DNA from 2 places in the Nonomuraea longicatena genome. Region 1 is predicted to be linked to the other one. Evidence: predicted binding sites of a transcription regulator. Region 1 holds the regulator's gene; the other holds the start of a gene.
The links. Region 1 encodes HspR, which represses chaperone genes until heat shock. Its sites were predicted from a motif close to ANTTGAGTCNNNNNGACTCAANT; they were not measured.

Region 1 (4,210 bases):
CCGACCAGCCGGGCCACCGAGTGCTTCTCCGAGTACTCGCTCATGTCGATGCGGGTCATCGCCCGCTCGTCGTCGAACAGGAACTCCGCCAGCGCCTTGGCCAGCTCCGTCTTGCCCACCCCCGTGGGGCCGAGGAACAGGAAGGAGCCGGTCGGCCGGTCGGGGTCGGAGATGCCCGCGCGGCTGCGCCGGACGGCGTCGGAGACCGCCTGGACGGCCGTCCGCTGCCCGATGAGCCGCCTGCCCAGCTCGCCCTCCATGCGCAGCAGCTTGGCCGTCTCGGCCTCCAGCAGGCGCCCGGCCGGGATGCCCGTCCACGACGAGATGACCTCGGCGATGTCGTCGGCGCCGACCTCCTCCTTGACCATCTGCTGCTCGGGCGTCTCCTGGGCCGCCGCCGCGACCTCGCGCTCCAGGCGCGGCACCTCGTCGTAGAGCAGCCGGGAGGCCTCGGCGTAGTTGCCGTCGCGCTGGTGGCGGTCGGCGGTGCTGCGGGTCTCGTCGAGCTGCTTCTTCAGCTCGCCGACCTTGTTGAGCCCGGCCTTCTCCCGCTCCCAGCGGCCGACCAGCGCGTTGAGTTCCTCCTGGCGGTCGGCGAGCTCTTTGCGCAGGCGCTCCAGCCGCTGCACGGAGGCGTCGTCGGTCTCCTTGCCGAGCGCGAGCTCCTCCATCTTCAGGCGGTCGACGGAGCGCTGGAGCTCGTCGATCGCGACCGGGCGCGAGTCGATCTCCATGCGCAGCCGGGAGGCGGCCTCGTCGACCAGGTCGATGGCCTTGTCGGGCAGGAAACGGCTGGTGATGTAGCGGTCGGACAGGGCCGCCGCCGCCACCAGCGCGCCGTCGGCGATCTGCACTTGGTGGTGGGCCTCGTAGCGGCCCTTCAGCCCGCGCAGGATCGCGATCGTGTCCTCGACGGACGGCTCGCCGACGTACACCTGCTGGAAGCGGCGCTCCAGCGCCGGGTCCTTCTCGATGCGCTCGCGGTACTCGTCGAGCGTGGTCGCGCCGATCATGCGCAGCTCGCCCCTGGCCAGCATCGGCTTGAGCATGTTGCCGGCGTCCATGGCGCCCTCCGCGGCCCCCGCGCCGACGACGGTGTGCAGCTCGTCGATGAAGGTCACGACCTGCCCGTCGCTCTCCTTGATCTCGGAGAGCACGGCCTTCAGCCGCTCCTCGAACTCACCCCGGTACTTCGCGCCCGCCACCATCGCGCCCAGGTCGAGCGCGACGAGCCGCTTGTTGCGCAGCGACTCGGGCACGTCGCCCGCCACGATGCGCTGGGCCAGCCCTTCGACGACGGCGGTCTTGCCGACGCCCGGCTCGCCGATCAGGACCGGGTTGTTCTTGGTGCGGCGGCTGAGCACCTGCACCACCCGGCGGATCTCGGAGTCGCGGCCGATCACCGGGTCGAGCTTGCCGCTGCGGGCCCGCTCGGTCAGGTCGACGCCGTACTTCTCCAGCGCCTTGTAGGTGTCTTCGGGCGTCTCGCTGGTGACCCTGACGTGGCCGCGTACCTTCTCGAAGGCGTCGAGCAGCGCCTCCGGCGTCGCGCCCTGCGCCTTGAGCAGGTCGGCGGCCTGGCCGCCGTCGGCGGCGAGGGCGACCAGCAGGTGCTCGGTCGAGACGTACTCGTCCTCCAGGCGCTTGGCGCGCTGGGCGGCCGTGTTGAGCACCGTGAGGAGCTGCCGCGAACTCGACGGCGCCGACACCGTGGCCCCCTGCGCCTTCGGCAGCCCCGCCAGCAGTTCCTCCGCCTTGGCGCGCAGCGCCTTCCAGTCGGCGCCGACGGCCTCCAGCAGAGGTACGGCGGTGCCCCCCGTCTGGGCCAGCAGAGTGGTCAGCAGGTGGGCCGGGGCGATCTCCGGGTTGCCCTCGGCGGCGGCTCGCCGCATGGCCCCCGAAAGCGCCTCCTGGCTCTTCTGGGTGAGCTTGTAGTCCATGGTGTTCTTACGCCCCCGGTGGCAGCTCGTAACGGATGAGCGCCCGCACCATCTGCATCTCGGCCCTCAGCCGGTGTACCTCCTCACGCAGCCGGAGGGCCTCGTTCTCGAGTTCGAGGATGCGCTTGATGCCCGCGAGGTTGATGCCCTCCTCCTGGGACAGGCGCTGGACCTCGCGTAGCTGGATGATGTCGCGCGTCGAATAAAGGCGGCCGCGCCCTGCGGTGCGGCCCGGGCAGACCAGCCCGAGCCGGTCGTACTGCCGCAGCGTCTGCGGGTGCAGGCCGGACAGCTGGGCGGCCACGGAGATCACATAGACCGGCGTGTCGTCTGACAGGTTGAAATAGTTGGCGTCCATCGGCTACTCGCTTCTGGCTCGCTGGATCAGTTCGGCACGCGGGTCGTCGCCCGCCGTCGCCGTGTTGAACTCCGTGAGGAGGTCACGCGACTTGTCGTCGAGCGTCTTGGGTACCAGGACCTCGATGCTGGCGAGGAGGTCGCCCTTGGTCCCGTCCTTGCGGGTGACGCCCCGGCCCCGCACCCGGAAGGTGCGGCCGTTGGGTGTGCCCGAGGGGATGCGCAGCGTGACCGGCAGGCCCTTGAGGATCGGCACCTTGATCTCGGCGCCGAGCGCCGCCTCGGAGAACGTGACGGGCACCGTGATCGTCAGGTTGTCGGCCGAACGGCCGAACACGGCGTGCGGCTTGACGTGCGTGAGGATGTAGAGGTCGCCCGCAGGGCCGCCATTCTCGCCCGGCGCGCCCTTGGCCTTGAGCTTGACCCGCTGGCCGTCGGCCACACCGGCGGGGATGCGCGCCTGGAGGGTGCGCGTGCTCTTGGCCCGGCCGCTGCCCTCGCAGTCGGGACAGGGGTCGTCGACGATGAGGCCGCGCCCCTTGCAGTCGCGGCACGGCTCCGAGAAGGCGAAGTTGCCGAGGTTGCGGCTGGCCGCGCCGGTGCCCTCGCAGGTCGCGCACACGCGCGGGGTGGTGCCCGCCTTGGCGCCCGTCCCGCTGCAGGACTTGCAGGCCGCGGAGCTGGTCAGCCGGAGTGAGACCGTGCTGCCCTCGACGGCCTCGGTGAAGGTCAGCGTGACCTCGGACTCGATGTCCTGCCCGCGCCGGGGCCTGGTCGTGCTGGTGGTGCGGCCGCCGGGCGCGCCGCCCCGGTTGAACAGGCCGCCGAACAGGTCGCCGAGGCGTTCGCCCGCACCGCCGCTCTGCTGGCCGGCGGTGCCGCCGAACAGGTCGCCGAAGTCGAACGGGAATCCGCCACCGCCCGGACGCGGGCCCCCGACCCCGGAGCCGAACAGCGTCCTGGCCTCGTCGTACTCCTTGCGCCGCTTGGCGTCGGAGAGCACGTCGTTGGCCTCGGAGATCTCCTTGAACCTGGCCTCCTTGGCGGTGTCACCCTGGTTGGTGTCGGGGTGGTACTGCCTGGCCAGCTTCCGGTAAGCCTTCTTGATCTCTTCGGCGGTGGCGGTTTTGGGCACACCAAGGACCGCGTAGTAGTCCTTCTCAAGGTAGTCCTTGGTGCTCATCGATGGCCCTTCGTCCTAATTGTCGTCGTCGGTGTCGGCGGTGGGGGTGTCTTCGGGCTCGGCCACGGCCACCCGGGCCGGGCGCAGCACCCGCTCGCCCATGCGGTAGCCGGACTGCAGCACCTCGATGGCGGTCGGCTCTGACACCTCCGACGAGTAGCTGTGCATCAGCGCCTCGTGGATGGTCGGGTCGAAGGGGTCGCCCTTCTGACCGAACGAACTGAGCCCCAGCTTGGTCACGACCGCGTCCAGCGACTCCGCCACCTTCGCGAAGCCGCCGGTGAGCTCGCCGTGGTCGCGGGCCCTGCCGATGTCGTCGAGGACGGGCAGGAGCTCGGTGAGAGCCCCCGCGACGGCCTGCTCGCGGACCGCGACACGGTCACGCTCGACCCGGCGGCGGTAGTTGGTGTACTCCGCCTGGAGCCGCTGGAGGTCGGCGGTGCGCTCGGCCAGCAGGCCGTCGCCCAGCGGGCCGTCCTGAGGGAGGGGGGCCGGAGCGGCCTCGGGCTGCTCCGCCTCCTTCTCCTCTGCGTGTCGTGCCTTGCCGGTCTCCGGGTCGATCTTGCGATTGTCGCGGATGACCGGCTCCTCCGCGCCTGGCATCACTGGTCCTTCTTCGGCTGCTCGTCGTCGACGATCTCGGCCTCGACCACGTCGTCGTCGTCCTTCTTCGCCTGCTCGTCGCCCGCCGCGCCGCCCTGCGGAGCGCCGTCGCCGCCGCCCTGCTGGT
Region 2 (4,210 bases), on a different contig from region 1:
TCCTTGAGCAGGAAGCCGCTCGCCCCGGCGCGCAGCGCCTCGTAGACATAGTCGTCGAGATCGAACGTGGTAAGGATTAGGACTTTTGCCGAAATATCATCACGAGAGGTGATCAGTCGGGTTGCCTGGAGCCCGTCCATGACCGGCATCCGCACGTCCATGAGCACCACGTCCGGCTGCAGTTGGGCCGCCCGCTCCACCGCCTGGCGCCCGTCGGCGGCCTCTCCCACCACCTCGATGTCGGACTGGGCGCTCAGGAACACGGTGAACCCCGTGCGGACCATGCCCTGGTCGTCGGCGATGAGCACCCTGATCACGCGGCCTCCAGCGGAATCCGGGCCTCGACCTTGAAACCGTACGCGGAGGGCCCGGCCTCCAGCGTCCCGTTGAGCATGGCCACCCTCTCACGCATGCCGATCAGCCCGTGACCCGCGCCCGCCTGCGTGCCGGGCCGTACCCCCGGCCCGTTGGAGACCCGCACCCGCAGCTCCACGGGGGTGCGCGTCACCCGTACGGTCACCCGCGCCCCCGGCGCGTGCCGCATCACGTTGCTCAGCGACTCCTGGACGATCCGGTACACCGACAGCCCCACGGCGGGCGCCACCCGCATCGAGCCGCCGCGCTCCAGGGTCGCCCGCAGCCCGGCGCCGCGCGCGTTGGCCACCAGTTCCTCCAGCCGGTCGAGCCCCGGTTGCGGAGCGGTGTCGGTGCGGCCCTCGCCGTCGCGCAGCACCCCGAGCACCTGCCGCAGCTCCGCTATCGCCTCCAGCGACAGCGCGCGGATCTCGGCCAGGCCCCGCTCCAGCCGTTCGGCGTCGCCCCTGGCCTGCAGGGGGACGGCCTCGGCCTGGATCGCGATCACCGACATGTGGTGGGCCACCACGTCGTGCAGCTCGCGCGCGATGCGCGAACGCTCCTCCAGGACGGCCTGCGCCTGCGAGACCTGCGCGAGCTCCACGGCCGTGCTCTTGCGGCCCCGGATGTTGTAGCCGATCAGGAGGGGGGCGGCCAGGATGATCGCCGCCTGCGGCAGAGTCGGACTGTCGAGCATCGCGATCACGGCCAGGGAGATCAGCCAGATCGCCACCAGTACCCCGCGCTCCTGGCGGCGCGCCACGACGTAGAGGACCAGGGGGTACATGACGACCAGTGCCAACGGGTAGCTGAACCCGTCGTCACGCGGGTTGAGCGCCGAGACCGTGGAGACGGTCTGGGGCAGCATCAGGATCGCCAGCCGCCAGGCGCCCATGGGCCAGCGGTCGCAGATCGCGATGGGCGCTGAGAGGGCCAGTGCCGTGACGTACACGGACAGATCGGTCACGGGCCAGACGCCGGTCTCGACGCGGATCGCCCGGTTGAGGTGCAGCATCTCGTTGGCGGTGACCACGCACACCCACCAGGCGAGCAGTACGGCGCCGACCCGGACCAGGTCGATGTGCCGGATCGGGCCGAGCCTGACCGGGAAGCGCAGGAATCGGGAGCGCGGTGGCGGGGAGTCGGCCTTGCCCGTGAGCAGTGCGAGCTGGATCGGCCGCACCAGGGCGGAAATCACCTGGTAGAGCCTATAGCGGGCATCGCGTAACCCACGTCCCTCTCAAGAGCTACTTACATGATTACGATCGCTCTGAGCGAACATCGGCAAGGTTGGGAACATTGGCGGGCTCCAGTGAATTGAGTCGGTATAACTCAACCCTTTGGAGTTCGCATGAGTGAGAGCCTGATCCTCCCGGTCCTGCCGCTGGACGACGAGGTCGTCCTGCCCGGAATGGTGGTACCGCTCGACCTGTCCGACTCCGAGGTGCGGGCGGCGATCGACGCGGCACAGGCATCAGGTGGCAACAAGCCACAGGTGCTCCTCGTTCCCCGTATCGACGGCAAGTACGGCGCGGTCGGCGTCCAGGCCGTGGTCGAACAGGTCGGCAGACTGCCGGGCGGCGAGCCCGCCGCCGTCGTGCGCGGTGTCAACCGCGTGCGCGTCGGCACCGGCACCACCGGCCCCGGCGCCGCCCTGTGGGTCGAGGCCACCGCGTTCGACCGCGTCGAGGCGGGCGAGCGCGCGGGCGAGCTGGCCCGCGAGTACAAGGCCCTGGCCACCACGATCCTGCAGAAGCGCGGCGCCTGGCAGGTCGTCGACCAGGTCAACCAGATCGACGACCCCTCCGTGCTGGCCGACAGCTCCGGCTACACCCCGTGGCTGTCCACCGCACAGAAGCTCCTGCTGCTGGAGTCGCCCGACCCGGCCGACCGGCTGGAGAAGCTGGTCGAGTGGTCGCGCGAACATCTCGCCGAGCTCGACGTGGCCGAGACGATCCGCAAGGACGTCCAGGAGGGCATGGAGAAGCAGCAGCGCGAGTTCCTGCTGCGCCAGCAGCTCGCCGCCGTCCAGAAGGAACTGCGCGAGCTGAAGGGCGACTCGGCCGAGAGCGAGGAGGAGGACTACCGCGTCCGCGTCGAGGCCGCCGAACTGCCGGAGACGGTGCGCGAAGCAGCCCTCAAGGAGGTCGACAAGCTGGAGCGCACCTCCGACCAGTCCCCTGAGACCGGCTGGATCCGCACCTGGCTCGACACCGTCCTCGACATCCCCTGGAGCACCAGGACCGAGGACAACTACGACATCACCGGCGCCCGCGAGGTCCTCGACACCGACCACACCGGTCTCGACGACGTCAAGGACCGCATCATCGAGCACCTGGCCGTGCGCAAGCGCCGCCAGGACAAGGGCCTCGGCGTGGTCGGCGGGCGGCGCAGCGGCGCCGTCCTCGCGCTGGCCGGCCCGCCCGGGGTCGGCAAGACCTCTCTCGGCGAGTCCGTGGCCCGCGCGATGGGCCGCAAGTTCGTCCGCGTCGCCCTCGGCGGCGTCCGCGACGAGGCCGAGATCCGGGGCCACCGGCGCACGTACGTCGGCGCGCTGCCCGGCCGCATCGTCCGCGCCGTCCGCGAGGCCGGTTCCATGAACCCGGTCGTGCTGCTCGACGAGGTCGACAAGGTCGGCGCCGACTACCGGGGCGACCCCACCGCCGCCCTGCTGGAGGTGCTCGACCCGGCGCAGAACCACACCTTCCGTGACCACTACCTGGAGGTCGAGCTCGACCTGAGCGACGTGCTCTTCCTGGCCACGGCCAACGTGCTCGAAGCCATCCCGGGCCCGCTGCTCGACCGCATGGAGATCGTCACCCTCGACGGCTACACCGAGGACGAGAAGCTCGCCATCGCCCGCGACCACCTGCTGCCCAAGCAGCTCAAGCAGGCCGGTTTCGAGCCCGAGGAGATCGCCTTCGAGGAGGGCGCGCTGCGCCGCCTGGCCGCCGAGTACACCCGCGAGGCCGGAGTGCGTTCCCTGGAGCGCTCGGTGGGCCGGGTGATCCGCAAGGTCGCCGCCAAGGACGAGACGCCCGTCAATGTCACCGCCGACTCGCTGGTCGACTACCTCGGCCGTCCGCGCTTCGTGCCCGAGTCGTCGCTGCCCGAGTCCAAGCAGCGCACCTCGGTCCCCGGCGTGGCCACCGGCCTGGCCGTCACCGGGGCGGGCGGCGACGTCCTCTACGTCGAGGCGTCGCTGGCCGACCCCGAGACCGGCGACACCGGGCTCACCCTCACCGGGCAACTCGGCGACGTGATGAAGGAGTCGGGCAGGATCGCCCTGTCCTACCTCCGCTCTCACGGGGCCGAGCTCGAACTGCCCGTCACCGCGCTGAAGGACCGCTCGGTTCACGTGCACTTCCCGGCGGGCGCGGTGCCCAAGGACGGGCCGTCGGCGGGCGTCACGCTCACCACGGCGCTGGCGTCGCTGCTGTCGGGCCGCCCGGTCCGCAACGACGTGGCGATGACCGGCGAGATCTCGCTCACCGGGCGGGTGCTGCCGATCGGCGGGGTCAAGCAGAAGCTGCTGGCGGCCCACCGGGCGGGCATCACCACCGTCCTCATCCCGGCGCGCAACGAGCCCGACCTGGACGACCTGCCGCAGGAGGTCCGCGACGCGCTGACCGTCCACGCGGTGGGCGACGTGCGCGAGGTCCTCGACATCGCGCTGACCCCGGCCAAGGTGGCGGCCTCCGCCGTCGCCGCATAGTCCTCCGAAGGGGAGAGGGAGACGAGCCGGTCGCGTCGCGGGCCCGTAAGGGGCGGGCCCCTTCGCGAGGACGACAGGGTCCTCTCCGCCCTGCAGTCCGGCCCGGCTCGTCCGGGAGGGGCCGCCACGTTCCGACGTGGC

Region 2: lon (endopeptidase La) is a predicted target of HspR. The motif match lies at 1,670-1,692, and genes of this name have one in related genera.

The regions. Positions count from the first base shown of each region.
Region 1 is NZ_BAAAHQ010000065.1:33,085-37,294, forward strand. It holds gene clpB (ATP-dependent chaperone ClpB) at 1-1,940, opposite strand, end outside; gene ABD120_RS38900 (heat shock protein transcriptional repressor HspR) at 1,948-2,298, opposite strand; gene dnaJ (molecular chaperone DnaJ) at 2,302-3,480, opposite strand; gene grpE (nucleotide exchange factor GrpE) at 3,496-4,083, opposite strand; gene dnaK (molecular chaperone DnaK) at 4,083-4,210, opposite strand, start outside.
Region 2 is NZ_BAAAHQ010000031.1:121,134-125,343, forward strand. It holds gene ABD120_RS26890 (response regulator) at 1-317, opposite strand, end outside; gene ABD120_RS26895 (sensor histidine kinase) at 314-1,552, opposite strand; gene lon (endopeptidase La) at 1,706-4,069, shown strand.